Ancylobacter polymorphus: one gene and its partners. The protein of the gene in region 3 binds, or shares a complex with, the protein of the main gene of each other region. Links are inferred from orthologs where the notes say so. Each region holds a gene or a part of one and is shown on either strand. Other genes may lie near its edges.

Region 1 (2,927 bases), 750 kb from region 3 along the record:
GTGGTCGAGGCCCGGGCCGAAGAATTCGACGAACTTGCCGACCACGCCCTTCTTGCGCAGCATCTGGGTGACGGTGAGCACGAGATCGGTGGCGGTGATGCCCTCTTTCATCTCGCCGGTGAGCTTGAAGCCGATCACCTCGGGAATGAGCATGGAGACCGGCTGGCCGAGCATGGCCGCTTCCGCCTCGATGCCGCCCACGCCCCAGCCGAGCACGCCGAGGCCGTTGACCATGGTGGTGTGGCTGTCGGTGCCGACGCAGGTGTCGGGATAGGCGACGGTGACACCGTCCTCATCCTTCGTCCACACGGTCTGGGCGAGATATTCGAGGTTCACCTGGTGGCAGATGCCGGTGCCGGGCGGCACCACGCGGAAATTGTCGAAGGCCGACTGGCCCCATTTCAGGAAGCGGTAGCGCTCCTGGTTCTGCTTGTATTCCTCTTCGACATTCTTGCCGAAAGCGGCGTTGTTGCCGAAGAAATTGACGATCACCGAATGGTCGATGACGAGGTCGACCGGAACCAGCGGGTTGATGCGCTTGGGGTCACCGCCCAGATGCACCATGGCGTCGCGCATGGCGGCGAGGTCGACCACGGCGGGAACGCCGGTGAAGTCCTGCATCAGCACGCGGGCGGGACGATAGGCGATCTCGTTCTCGACCTTGCCGCGATTGACCAGCCAGTCCTTGATGAACACGATGTCCTTCTTCGAGACGGAGCGCCCGTCCTCGAAGCGCAGCAGGTTCTCCAGCAGCACCTTCATCGAGAAGGGCAGGGCCGAGACGCCGTCGAGGCCGTTCTTCTCCGCCTCCGGCAGGCTGTAATAGACGTAGTTCTTGGAACCGACGGTGAGAGTTTTCCGGCATTTGAAGCTGTCGAGCGACGTCACGGCTGGCAGATCCCCGCTAACAAAGTGACAGGATGCGCCGGGCCTTGGAAGGAAGTGGGCTCGCGGGCTATAGCTCAGCTCGCGCGGGCTTTGGCAGGGCGCCGGGCGCATCGTTCAGTTTTCTATATAGAGCCATTTCAAACTTCGATCCTAGAGGGCATGACGCGATGCATTGGAAATTTGTGCGGCGCGTCGGCGGCTTCCGGGTGCGGGGCCTCTGATGCGGCTCGTGGTGGCCGATCTCGCTTGCCGACGCGGCGTGCGCCTGCTGTTTCAGGGGCTGGGCTTCACCCTTGAGGCCGGACGGGCGCTCATCGTCACCGGGCCGAACGGGACCGGCAAATCCTCGCTTCTGCGCCTTCTCGCCGGGCTGGCGCGGCCGGAGGCGGGCACGCTGCGCCTCGACGGCGCGCCGGAGCCGGACGATTTCGCCGAGGAGACGCATTATCTCGGTCATCTCGACGCGCATAAGCCCTCGCTCTCCGCGCAGGAGAATCTCGCCTTCTGGCGCGCCATGCTCGGCCGTCCCGCGCTTTCCGTCGGCGTGGCGCTGGAGGCGGTCGGGCTGGGCGGGTTGGAGCGGCTGCCGGTGGCGGTGCTCTCGGCCGGGCAGAAGCGCCGCCTGGCGCTGGCACGTCTCCTCGTGGCGCAGCGCCCGCTCTGGCTGCTCGATGAGCCGACGACGGCGCTGGACGTGTCCGCTCAGGCGCGCTTCGGCGAACTGGCGCGGGCGCATGTGGCGGCGGGCGGGCTGATCGTCGCCGCCACCCATGCCCCGCTCGATTTCGGGCCCAGCGACGCGCTCGACCTCGGCGCCTGGCGGCCGGCGCGGGCTCTCCTTGCGGAGGAGGGGCTGTGAGCCGGGCGTTCGTGGCGTTGCTCGCCCGCGACCTGCGACTTGCCTTCCGCGCCGGCGGCGGGGCAGGGCTCGGCGTCGTCTTCTTCCTGGCTGTGGTTGTGGCGACGCCCTTCGCCATCGGGCCGGACCTCGCTCTGCTCGCCCGCATTGGCCCGGCGATTCTGTGGATCGGCGCGCTGCTCGCCTCGCTGATCGGGCTTGACCGCCTGTTCGCGGCGGATGCGGAAGATGGCGCACTCGATGTGCTCGCCATGGCCCCGCTGCCGCTGGAACTGGTGGCGGCAGCCAAGGGGCTGGCGCACTGGATCGCCACCGGCCTGCCGCTGGTGGTGGCCGCGCCGGTGCTGGCGCTGCTGCTCAATCTCGCGCCCGCGTCGATCGGGGCGCTGACGCTGACCCTGCTGGTGGGCACGCCCGCCATCACCTTTCTCGGCCTGATCGGCGCCGCCTTCGCTGCCGTGTTCCGGCGCGGCGGGCTGCTGGTGGCGGTGCTGGTCATGCCGCTGACCATTCCCGTGCTGATTTTCGCCGTCGCCGCGACCGCCACCGTGCTGGGCGGCACCGTGCCCTTCGGCACGCCGTTCCGCATCCTGCTCGGCCTGTCGCTGGCGGCGCTGGTGCTCGGGCCGGTGGCGGCGGCGGCGGCGCTGCGGGTGGCGCGCGACTGATCCCGCGTCGCCTGTCGACGGCTCGGCACCGGGCTCTGGTATGCCAGAGCCCGCGACATCCTCGCGCAGGGGTGGAAAAGCCGGCGCGCCAATGACCGGGCGGCGCGGTGCAACAATGCGCCGCAGGGCCCGCAAAGCCTTGTGGCATCATGAGATGGTGCACTGGCGGGGAATCTCCGGCCGCTGCGTCAGTTGCCCCGGTTTTTCCCTCACGCGCTCGTGTTGCAGCATGCGGAGAGCCGTGTTAGGGAACCGCCGACTTCGCTGTCGGGTAAGGGAAACCCCTACGCCGCCTTGAGTTCACATCCTTCCAGTCCGGAAGAAGCGTCCCCTCCCGGGTGGCGCGCGCTCCGGACGAGCCCCGAGAGAGGCAACGTGGCCGAGACCTACGTATCCGGAGTGGCAGGACGCTACGCGACGGCGCTCTTCGAGCTGGCCCGCGACGCCCATGCCGTCGATGCGGTGAAGGCGGACCTTGACCGTTTCAGCGCGATGATCGCCGAGAGCGCCGA
Region 2 (2,952 bases), 750 kb from region 3 along the record:
CGGAACCGAAGATGACGACGCCGACATTGTCGATTTCGAGGTTCAGCGCCATGCCGCGCGTGCCGTTCTCGAACTCGACCATCTCGCCCGCCTGGACGTTGTCGAGACCGTAGATACGGGCGATGCCGTCACCGACGGAGAGGACCTGACCGACCTCGGAGACTTCGGCTTCCTGGCCGAAATTCTTGATCTGCTCCTTGAGGATCGCGGAAATTTCAGCGGCGCGGATATCCATCAGCGAACCTCTTTCATCGCAGTGCGGATCGAATTGAGCTTGGTCTTGAGGGAAGCGTCGACGAGCTTCGAGCCGACCTTGACCTTCAGGCCGCCCAGGAGCGAGGGATCCACCTCGATGGCGAGCTTGACGTCCTTGCCGGTCAGCGTGTCGAGCGACTGCTTCAGCGTAGCGGCGTGGGCTTCCGACAGCGGCTGCGCCACGGTGACTTCCGCCGTCACCTCGCCCTTATAGGCGGCGACGAGCAGGCCGAAGTCGCGAATGATGGTCTCGACCGTGAACAGGCGGCGATTGGCCGCCACGGTCTTGAAGAAGTTGGCGGCGAGGCCGGTGATGCCCGCCTTGGCGAGCAGGGCGGCAACCGCCTTCTCCTGCTCTTCGGAGGCGAAGACCGGGCTACGCACGAGGCGCTTCAGGTCGGCGCTCTCGGCGATCATCGCGCTGAAACGGTCAAGGTCCGCCTTCACCGCATCGACGGCATGGGCGTCGCGGGCCAGCTCGAAGAGCGCCGTCGCGTAGCGTCCTGCCACTCCGGATACGTAGGTCTCGGCCACGTTGCCTCTCTCGGGGCTCGTCCGGAGCGCGCGCCACCCGGGAGGGGACGCTTCTTCCGGACTGGAAGGATGTGAACTCAAGGCGGCGTAGGGGTTTCCCTTACCCGACAGCGAAGTCGGCGGTTCCCTAACACGGCTCTCCGCATGCTGCAACACGAGCGCGTGAGGGAAAAACCGGGGCAACTGACGCAGCGGCCGGAGATTCCCCGCCAGTGCACCATCTCATGATGCCACAAGGCTTTGCGGGCCCTGCGGCGCATTGTTGCACCGCGCCGCCCGGTCATTGGCGCGCCGGCTTTTCCACCCCTGCGCGAGGATGTCGCGGGCTCTGGCATACCAGAGCCCGGTGCCGAGCCGTCGACAGGCGACGCGGGATCAGTCGCGCGCCACCCGCAGCGCCGCCGCCGCCGCCACCGGCCCGAGCACCAGCGCCGCCAGCGACAGGCCGAGCAGGATGCGGAACGGCGTGCCGAAGGGCACGGTGCCGCCCAGCACGGTGGCGGTCGCGGCGACGGCGAAAATCAGCACGGGAATGGTCAGCGGCATGACCAGCACCGCCACCAGCAGCCCGCCGCGCCGGAACACGGCAGCGAAGGCGGCGCCGATCAGGCCGAGAAAGGTGATGGCGGGCGTGCCCACCAGCAGGGTCAGCGTCAGCGCCCCGATCGACGCGGGCGCGAGATTGAGCAGCAGCGCCAGCACCGGCGCGGCCACCACCAGCGGCAGGCCGGTGGCGATCCAGTGCGCCAGCCCCTTGGCTGCCGCCACCAGTTCCAGCGGCAGCGGGGCCATGGCGAGCACATCGAGTGCGCCATCTTCCGCATCCGCCGCGAACAGGCGGTCAAGCCCGATCAGCGAGGCGAGCAGCGCGCCGATCCACAGAATCGCCGGGCCAATGCGGGCGAGCAGAGCGAGGTCCGGCCCGATGGCGAAGGGCGTCGCCACAACCACAGCCAGGAAGAAGACGACGCCGAGCCCTGCCCCGCCGCCGGCGCGGAAGGCAAGTCGCAGGTCGCGGGCGAGCAACGCCACGAACGCCCGGCTCACAGCCCCTCCTCCGCAAGGAGAGCCCGCGCCGGCCGCCAGGCGCCGAGGTCGAGCGCGTCGCTGGGCCCGAAATCGAGCGGGGCATGGGTGGCGGCGACGATCAGCCCGCCCGCCGCCACATGCGCCCGCGCCAGTTCGCCGAAGCGCGCCTGAGCGGACACGTCCAGCGCCGTCGTCGGCTCATCGAGCAGCCAGAGCGGGCGCTGCGCCACGAGGAGACGTGCCAGCGCCAGGCGGCGCTTCTGCCCGGCCGAGAGCACCGCCACCGGCAGCCGCTCCAACCCGCCCAGCCCGACCGCCTCCAGCGCCACGCCGACGGAAAGCGCGGGACGGCCGAGCATGGCGCGCCAGAAGGCGAGATTCTCCTGCGCGGAGAGCGAGGGCTTATGCGCGTCGAGATGACCGAGATAATGCGTCTCCTCGGCGAAATCGTCCGGCTCCGGCGCGCCGTCGAGGCGCAGCGTGCCCGCCTCCGGCCGCGCCAGCCCGGCGAGAAGGCGCAGAAGCGAGGATTTGCCGGTCCCGTTCGGCCCGGTGACGATGAGCGCCCGTCCGGCCTCAAGGGTGAAGCCCAGCCCCTGAAACAGCAGGCGCACGCCGCGTCGGCAAGCGAGATCGGCCACCACGAGCCGCATCAGAGGCCCCGCACCCGGAAGCCGCCGACGCGCCGCACAAATTTCCAATGCATCGCGTCATGCCCTCTAGGATCGAAGTTTGAAATGGCTCTATATAGAAAACTGAACGATGCGCCCGGCGCCCTGCCAAAGCCCGCGCGAGCTGAGCTATAGCCCGCGAGCCCACTTCCTTCCAAGGCCCGGCGCATCCTGTCACTTTGTTAGCGGGGATCTGCCAGCCGTGACGTCGCTCGACAGCTTCAAATGCCGGAAAACTCTCACCGTCGGTTCCAAGAACTACGTCTATTACAGCCTGCCGGAGGCGGAGAAGAACGGCCTCGACGGCGTCTCGGCCCTGCCCTTCTCGATGAAGGTGCTGCTGGAGAACCTGCTGCGCTTCGAGGACGGGCGCTCCGTCTCGAAGAAGGACATCGTGTTCATCAAGGACTGGCTGGTCAATCGCGGCAAGGTCGAGAACGAGATCGCCTATCGTCCCGCCCGC
Region 3 (5,699 bases):
GGGACCGGGCGGCGGATCGGCTCGCGGGTTGTGCGAGGATGCCGGCTTGGTAAGCGCCGCCCGCCGCCAAGTCAAGTTTTGACGGCCCTTTGCGGGAGAGTACGGAGGTCACAGCCGCGTAACAGCCCCATCCTATAGCGTGCCCACCCTCGCGAGGAACCCGGTCATGACCCACGACACCGCCCCCCTCCCCGTCACCAGCGAGAGCGCCGCCGATGACTGTGCCGCCCTGTTCGAGACGCTGCTCTCACTGCGCGCGGCGGTGGTCGAGGAAGCCGCCCCGCTCATCGAGCGATTCCGGCGCGAGGCCGGCCGCGAGGACGCGGCGCTGGACAATCTCGCCTATTATCTCGCGCTGCGTCGGCATGAACTGCGCCCGCTGCAGCGGCAGCTGATGCGGCGCGGCCTGTCCTCGCTCGGCCGGCTGGAGAGCCGGGTACTGCCGACTCTCGACGCGGTGCTGGCGGCCCTCGCGGCGCTGGCGGGTCGCCCCGCCCCCTTCGCCATGCCGGACGAGACCGCCTTTTTCGCCGGCGCGGACCGCCTCGACGCCGCCGCGGTGGCGAGCCTCGGTCCGGAGCGGGCGGGGCGCTACACCCGCATCATGGTAACCCTGCCCGGCGAGGCGGCGGACGATCCGGCATTCATCCTCGCGCTGGCGCGGGCCGGCATGGATGTCGCCCGCATCAACTGCGCCCATGACACACCGGATGCGTGGCGTCGCATGGCCGAACATGTGCGCGTGGCAGGCGGGGCGGTTGGGCGCCCCATTGCCGTGCTGATGGACGTTGCCGGGCCGAAGATCCGCACCGGCGCCGTGCTGCCGATGCGCAAGGGCAAGCCTTCCGGCCGGCTGCTGCCGGGCGACACGCTTCGCCTGGTCGCCGAGGGCGAACCGCGCGTAGACGAGGGCGCGCTGTTCAGCGCCGCCGTCTCGCTGCCGGAGATCGTCACCCGCCTCGCGGTCGGCCACCGCGTGCGCTATGACGACGGCAAGGTGGAAGCGGTGGTCGAGAGCGTGCGCGAGGGCGAGGCGATCCTGCGCACTCTCCACACGCGGCCCGGCGGCACCAAGCTCAAGCCGGAAAAGGGCATCAACCTGCCCGACACCGCGCTTGGCCTCTCGCCGCTGACCGACAAGGACGATGCCGATCTCGCCACCGTCATCGAATGCGCCGATCTCATCGGCTATTCCTTCGTCAGCCGGCCGGAAGATCTCGATCTGCTCGACGCCGCCATCGCCCGCCATGGCGCGGGGCGCGAGCGCCCGCTCGGCCTGATGGCCAAGATCGAACGCCCGGAGGCGGTGCGCAACCTGCCCGATCTGATCGCCCGCGCCGCCCGCTCCGGGACGTTCAGCGTGATGATCGCGCGCGGCGACCTCGCGGCCGAAATCGGCTTCGAGCGGCTCGCGGAAATGCAGGAAGAGCTGCTGTGGATCTGCGAGGCCGCCGCCGTTCCCGCGATTTGGGCGACGCAGGTGCTGGAGGATCTGGTGCGCGACGGCATTCCCTCACGCGGCGAAATGACCGATGCCGCCATGGCCGCCCGCGCCGAATGCGTGATGCTCAACAAGGGTCCGGCGGTGGTGGAAGCGGTTCAACTGCTCGACCGGCTGCTCGGCCGCATGGCCGACCATCTCGACAAGAAGACCCCGACCCTGCGGGCGCTGCGCTCCTGGTAAGGCCATCGGCCCCTTTGGCGGCGCTCACTGTCCCACGAGATAGTGGGCGCCCCATTCCGAGGTGGGGATCGCCGCGCCCAGCGTGTAGTGGAAGCTGGTCACGTCGAGGCCGTCATGCGCGGTCTCGCATTCATAGGCGATGTGGTACCAGGTACCGCCGGAGCGCACCGCCGCGCCGGGCGCCTTGATCTTCCAGCCCTTCACCACGGGATCGCGATAGGCATAGGCGACGAGTTCGTCGGGGCGCAGGCCCTTGCCCGCCCGCTGGACCTCGCCCATCGCCCGGGTGTTGCACACCTGCTCGATCCGCTCCGAGGGCTCCAGCTGCATCATCTCGTCCTGGGTCGAGCGCGCCTGCGCACTGGAGAGGGCACCGACCGGCAGCGCGACCAGCGCGAGCAGAAGGGCGGCGGGGGCGGCGGCGATGTGCGGCATAAGCGCTCGAATCCTGTTCGCTCGTTGATGCTCTCCTTCAATAGCGCAGATTTGGCGATGCTATGGCGTCCCATCCGCATTTCGACAGGGCGCCTGCGAGTTGCCGAGCGCCGAGCGGCAGATTAGAACCGCCCCATGGCGCTGATGGACCTTGCCAACCCCACCCGTTTTCTCGCCCTTTCCGGGCGCGTGCTGCCATGGCTGAGCGGCCTCGCGCTCGTGACGCTGGCGATCGGCTTCGTGCTCGCCTTCCGCGCCCCGGCCGATTACCAGCAGGGCGAGACGGTGAAGATCATGTACATCCACGTGCCTTTCGCGTGGCTGGCCATGTTCGGCTATTCCATGCTGGCGGTCTCCGCGCTCGGCATCCTCGTTTGGCGTCACCCGCTGGCGGATGTGGCGCACAAGGCGATGGCGCCCATCGGCGCGGTGTTCGCCTTTCTCTGCCTGTTCACCGGCTCGCTCTGGGGACGGCCGATGTGGGGCACCTATTGGGTGTGGGACGCGCGCCTCACCTCCATGCTGGTGCTGCTGCTGCTCTATCTCGGCCTCTTGGCGCTGCGCTCGGCGATCGAGGACCCCAACCAGGCCGGGAGGGCGGCGGCGGTGCTCTCGCTGGTCGGCTTCGTCAATGTGCCGATCGTCAAGTTCTCCGTCGACTGGTGGAACACGCTGCACCAGCCGGCCTCGGTGTTCCGCATGGACGGACCGACCATCCATTCCAGCCTGCTCTGGCCTCTGCTGATCTGCGCGCTCGGCTTCACCCTGCTGATGCTGGCGCTGCACATGGCGGCGATGCGCAATGAAATCTACCGCCGCAGACTGCGCGTTCTGGAAGCGCGCGCCGCCGCCGAGGCGGCCTATGCGTGAGGCCTCCTGAATGTTCGGCGAGCACGGCTTCTTCATCCTCGCCTGCTATGGCGTGAGCGCCCTCGCGCTCGGCGGGCTGGCACTGTGGATCGTCCTCGACGGTCGCTCCGTGCGCCGCCGGCTGAACGAGATGGAGGCGCGTGGGGTCCGCCGCCGCTCGGCAGGCCGGAGCGACGCATGAGCACGCCGCCGGACACCCCGAACGCGCCCCCGGCCGCACGGTCCGGCCGCCGGCTGCTGGTGCTTTTGCCCCTGGTCGCCTTCCTGGCGCTGGCCGGGCTGTTCTATGGGCGGCTGTTCTCTGGAGATCCCTCGCGCGTGCCCTCGGCGCTGATCGGCCGGCCCGCGCCCACACTCGACCTGCCGCCGCTGGAGGGCCTGACCCGCGACGGCCAGCCCGTGCCGGGCCTTGCCTCGGCCGGGCTGAAAGGCGAGGTCACGGTGCTGAACGTCTTCGCCTCCTGGTGCGTGCCCTGCCGGGATGAGCATCCTTTCCTCGTCGAACTGTCGCAAATGCCGGGCTTCCGTCTCGTCGGGCTGAACTACAAGGACGATGCCGGCAATGCCCGCCGCTTCCTCGGCCGCTTCGGCAATCCCTATGCCGCCGTCGGCGTCGACGCCAATGGACGCGCGGCCATCGACTGGGGCGTTTATGGGGTGCCGGAAACCTTCGTCATCGGCAAGGACGGGCGCATCGCCTACAAATTCATCGGCCCGCTCGACGCGGACGGGTTGAAGACGCGCCTGCTGCCGGAAATCGCCAAGGCGCAGGCGGCGCCCTAGAGCGCGATCCGATCAGATTGAATCAATCTGATCGGTAAATCGCCCTCTAACTCTAAAATAGAGAACGCGTTACCCGATCAGCTTGCGATGCAAGCTGATCGGCGCGTGCCCTAAGCGCCGCTCAGTTCCGCTCGTCCGGCAGCACCGGCAGCGGCAGGATCTCGATCTCGTCCTCGATCAGCGCACGCACCTCGTCCGGCGTCGCCTCGCCGCGAATGGCACGCTTTTCCTCCTCGCCCTCATGCATGCGGCGGGCAAGGGTGGCGAACTCGTCGCCGACATCGACCGAATTGGCGACCACATGGGCGCGCACCGCGCGCAGCATGGCGCGCAGCTGCTGCTCCTTCTCCGACACCAGCGCAACCGGCTGCGGCGCCGGCACCGCCACCTCCGCCGGCTCGTCAACGGGCACCTCGGCGGCCGGCTCGAGAGCGAATTTGCGCGTTCCCCGCCCGAGCGCCGGCGCCATCAGCGCCTTTTCCACCTCAGCGGAACCGCAGACCGGGCACGTGATCAGCCCCCTCGTCCGCTGCTCGTCATAGGCAGCCGAGTCGCGGAACCAGCTCTCGAAGTCATGGTTCGCGGCGCAGCACAGGCGGTAGAGGATCATGCCGCGCCACCGGGCACGAGATGCAGCCGGCTTTGATCGGCCGGCATCACCAACTCGAAGCGCCGGCCGTTCGACAGCGAGGGAATCCGCCCGCGCACCGCCGCCACCTGAGCCGGGTCGATCTCGGCGGCGATGATGCCGGGCTCGCTGCCGCCCTCGGCAAGGATCGTGCCCCAGGGGTCGATGATGAGGCTGTGGCCGAAGGTCTTGCGGCCATTCTCATGCGTGCCGCCCTGCGCGGCGGCGAGCACGAAACAGCCGGTCTCGATCGCCCGCGCCCGCTGGAGAATGTGCCAATGCGCCTCGCCGGTGGATTGCGTGAACGCCGCCGGCGTGGCGATCATGCCCGCGCCCGCTTCCGCCAGCGCGCGGAACAGCGCGGGAAAGCGCAGATCGTAGCAGATGGTGAGGCCGAGCCGAATCTGCGGCAGATCGGCGACGATGGCGAGCTCGCCCGGCCGGTAGGCGGCGGATTCGCGGTACACGTCGCCATTGGGCAGGTCGACATCGAACATGTGGATCTTGTCGTAGCGGGCCGCGATCGTGCCGTCCGGGTCGAGGAGATAGGAACGATTGGCCGCGCGGTGCTCGCTCGCCCGCACCGCCAGCGAGCCGATATGCAGATGCACCTTCAGTTCGGCCGCGAGCGCGCGGAAGGCGGCCAGCGCCGGGTCGTCCTCTTCCGTGTGCAGCACCTTGAACAGCGCCTCGCGGTTCTCCTCCATCGTGCCGGTCATTTCCGGCGTCTGGATGTAGCTCGCCCCCTCCTCCGCTGCCTGACGGATCAGCGCGGAGGCCGCCGCGATGTTGGCGGCAACGCTCTTGGCCGTGCGCATCTGGATGAGCGCCGCGCGGAAAGGGGCACCCAGTGGCGGGGCACCGGGCATTGAGGCGTGGTCGGAAGACGTCATGATCGCGGTCTCGTTCAGCTTGCCAGCAGCGCGTCCAGTTCGCCTGCTTCCTCAAGCGCATAAAGGTCGTCGCAGCCACCGACATGCCGCCCGTCGATAAAGATCTGCGGCACGCTGGTGCGCCCATTGGCGCGGTTCGACATGGCCGAGCGCCCCACCGGATCGCCTGTCACATTGACCTCGGAGAAATCGACGCCCTTGCGGCCCAGCAGCGACTTGGCCGCGTGGCAATAGGGGCAGCTTGACGTGGTGTAAATCTCGATCTTCGCCATCGGCTTGTCCTAACCGTCAGCCGCCAGCGCGGCCGTGATCCTGGTCGCTCATGATATGGGCGCGTCCGCCTCGTCAGCAACCCGGGCGAACACCAGTACATCCACCTGTCCCGCCCCGGCGCGCTGCAGCGCCT

The links. Proteins that work in one complex are often made in the same cells at the same time.
Region 1: the proteins of K9D25_RS10795 (region 3) and ccmA are in contact, whole or in part, in a solved structure (PDB 8CE8), measured with the Escherichia coli proteins. The link is inferred for Ancylobacter polymorphus from one-to-one orthologs.
Region 2: the proteins of K9D25_RS10795 (region 3) and ccmB are in contact, whole or in part, in a solved structure (PDB 8CE8), measured with the Escherichia coli proteins. The link is inferred for Ancylobacter polymorphus from one-to-one orthologs.

What each region holds. Positions count from the first base shown.
Region 1 is NZ_CP083239.1:1,542,791-1,545,717, forward strand. It holds ccmA (heme ABC exporter ATP-binding protein CcmA), read left to right. Parts: upstream 1-1,108; coding sequence 1,109-1,747; downstream 1,748-2,927. Other genes in the region: acnA (aconitate hydratase AcnA), read right to left, coding at 1-888; ccmB (heme exporter protein CcmB), read left to right, coding at 1,744-2,415; K9D25_RS07235 (F0F1 ATP synthase subunit delta), read left to right, coding at 2,791-2,927. UniProt on the Escherichia coli protein: Part of the ABC transporter complex CcmAB involved in the biogenesis of c-type cytochromes; once thought to export heme, this seems not to be the case, but its exact role is uncertain. Responsible for energy coupling to the transport system.
Region 2 is NZ_CP083239.1:1,543,418-1,546,369, reverse strand. It holds ccmB (heme exporter protein CcmB), read right to left. Parts: upstream 1,837-2,952; coding sequence 1,165-1,836; downstream 1-1,164. Other genes in the region: acnA (aconitate hydratase AcnA), read left to right, coding at 2,692-2,952; ccmA (heme ABC exporter ATP-binding protein CcmA), read right to left, coding at 1,833-2,471; K9D25_RS07235 (F0F1 ATP synthase subunit delta), read right to left, coding at 235-789; atpA (F0F1 ATP synthase subunit alpha), read right to left, coding at 1-235. UniProt on the Escherichia coli protein: Required for the export of heme to the periplasm for the biogenesis of c-type cytochromes.
Region 3 is NZ_CP083239.1:2,290,778-2,296,476, reverse strand. What follows is about bases 1,166-4,121. They hold K9D25_RS10795 (heme ABC transporter permease), read left to right. Parts: upstream 1,166-2,254; coding sequence 2,255-2,989; downstream 2,990-4,121. Other genes in these bases: K9D25_RS10780 (DUF1178 family protein), read right to left, coding at 3,894-4,121; K9D25_RS10785 (DsbE family thiol:disulfide interchange protein), read left to right, coding at 3,167-3,772; ccmD (heme exporter protein CcmD), read left to right, coding at 3,000-3,170; K9D25_RS10800 (DUF930 domain-containing protein), read right to left, coding at 1,709-2,119; K9D25_RS10805 (pyruvate kinase), read left to right, coding at 1,166-1,684. Outside these bases: more of K9D25_RS10805, read left to right, coding at 167-1,165; more of K9D25_RS10780, read right to left, coding at 4,122-4,382; K9D25_RS10775 (carbon-nitrogen hydrolase family protein), read right to left, coding at 4,379-5,293; grxC (glutaredoxin 3), read right to left, coding at 5,308-5,565; K9D25_RS10765 (ComF family protein), read right to left, coding at 5,614-5,699. UniProt on the Escherichia coli protein: Required for the export of heme to the periplasm for the biogenesis of c-type cytochromes.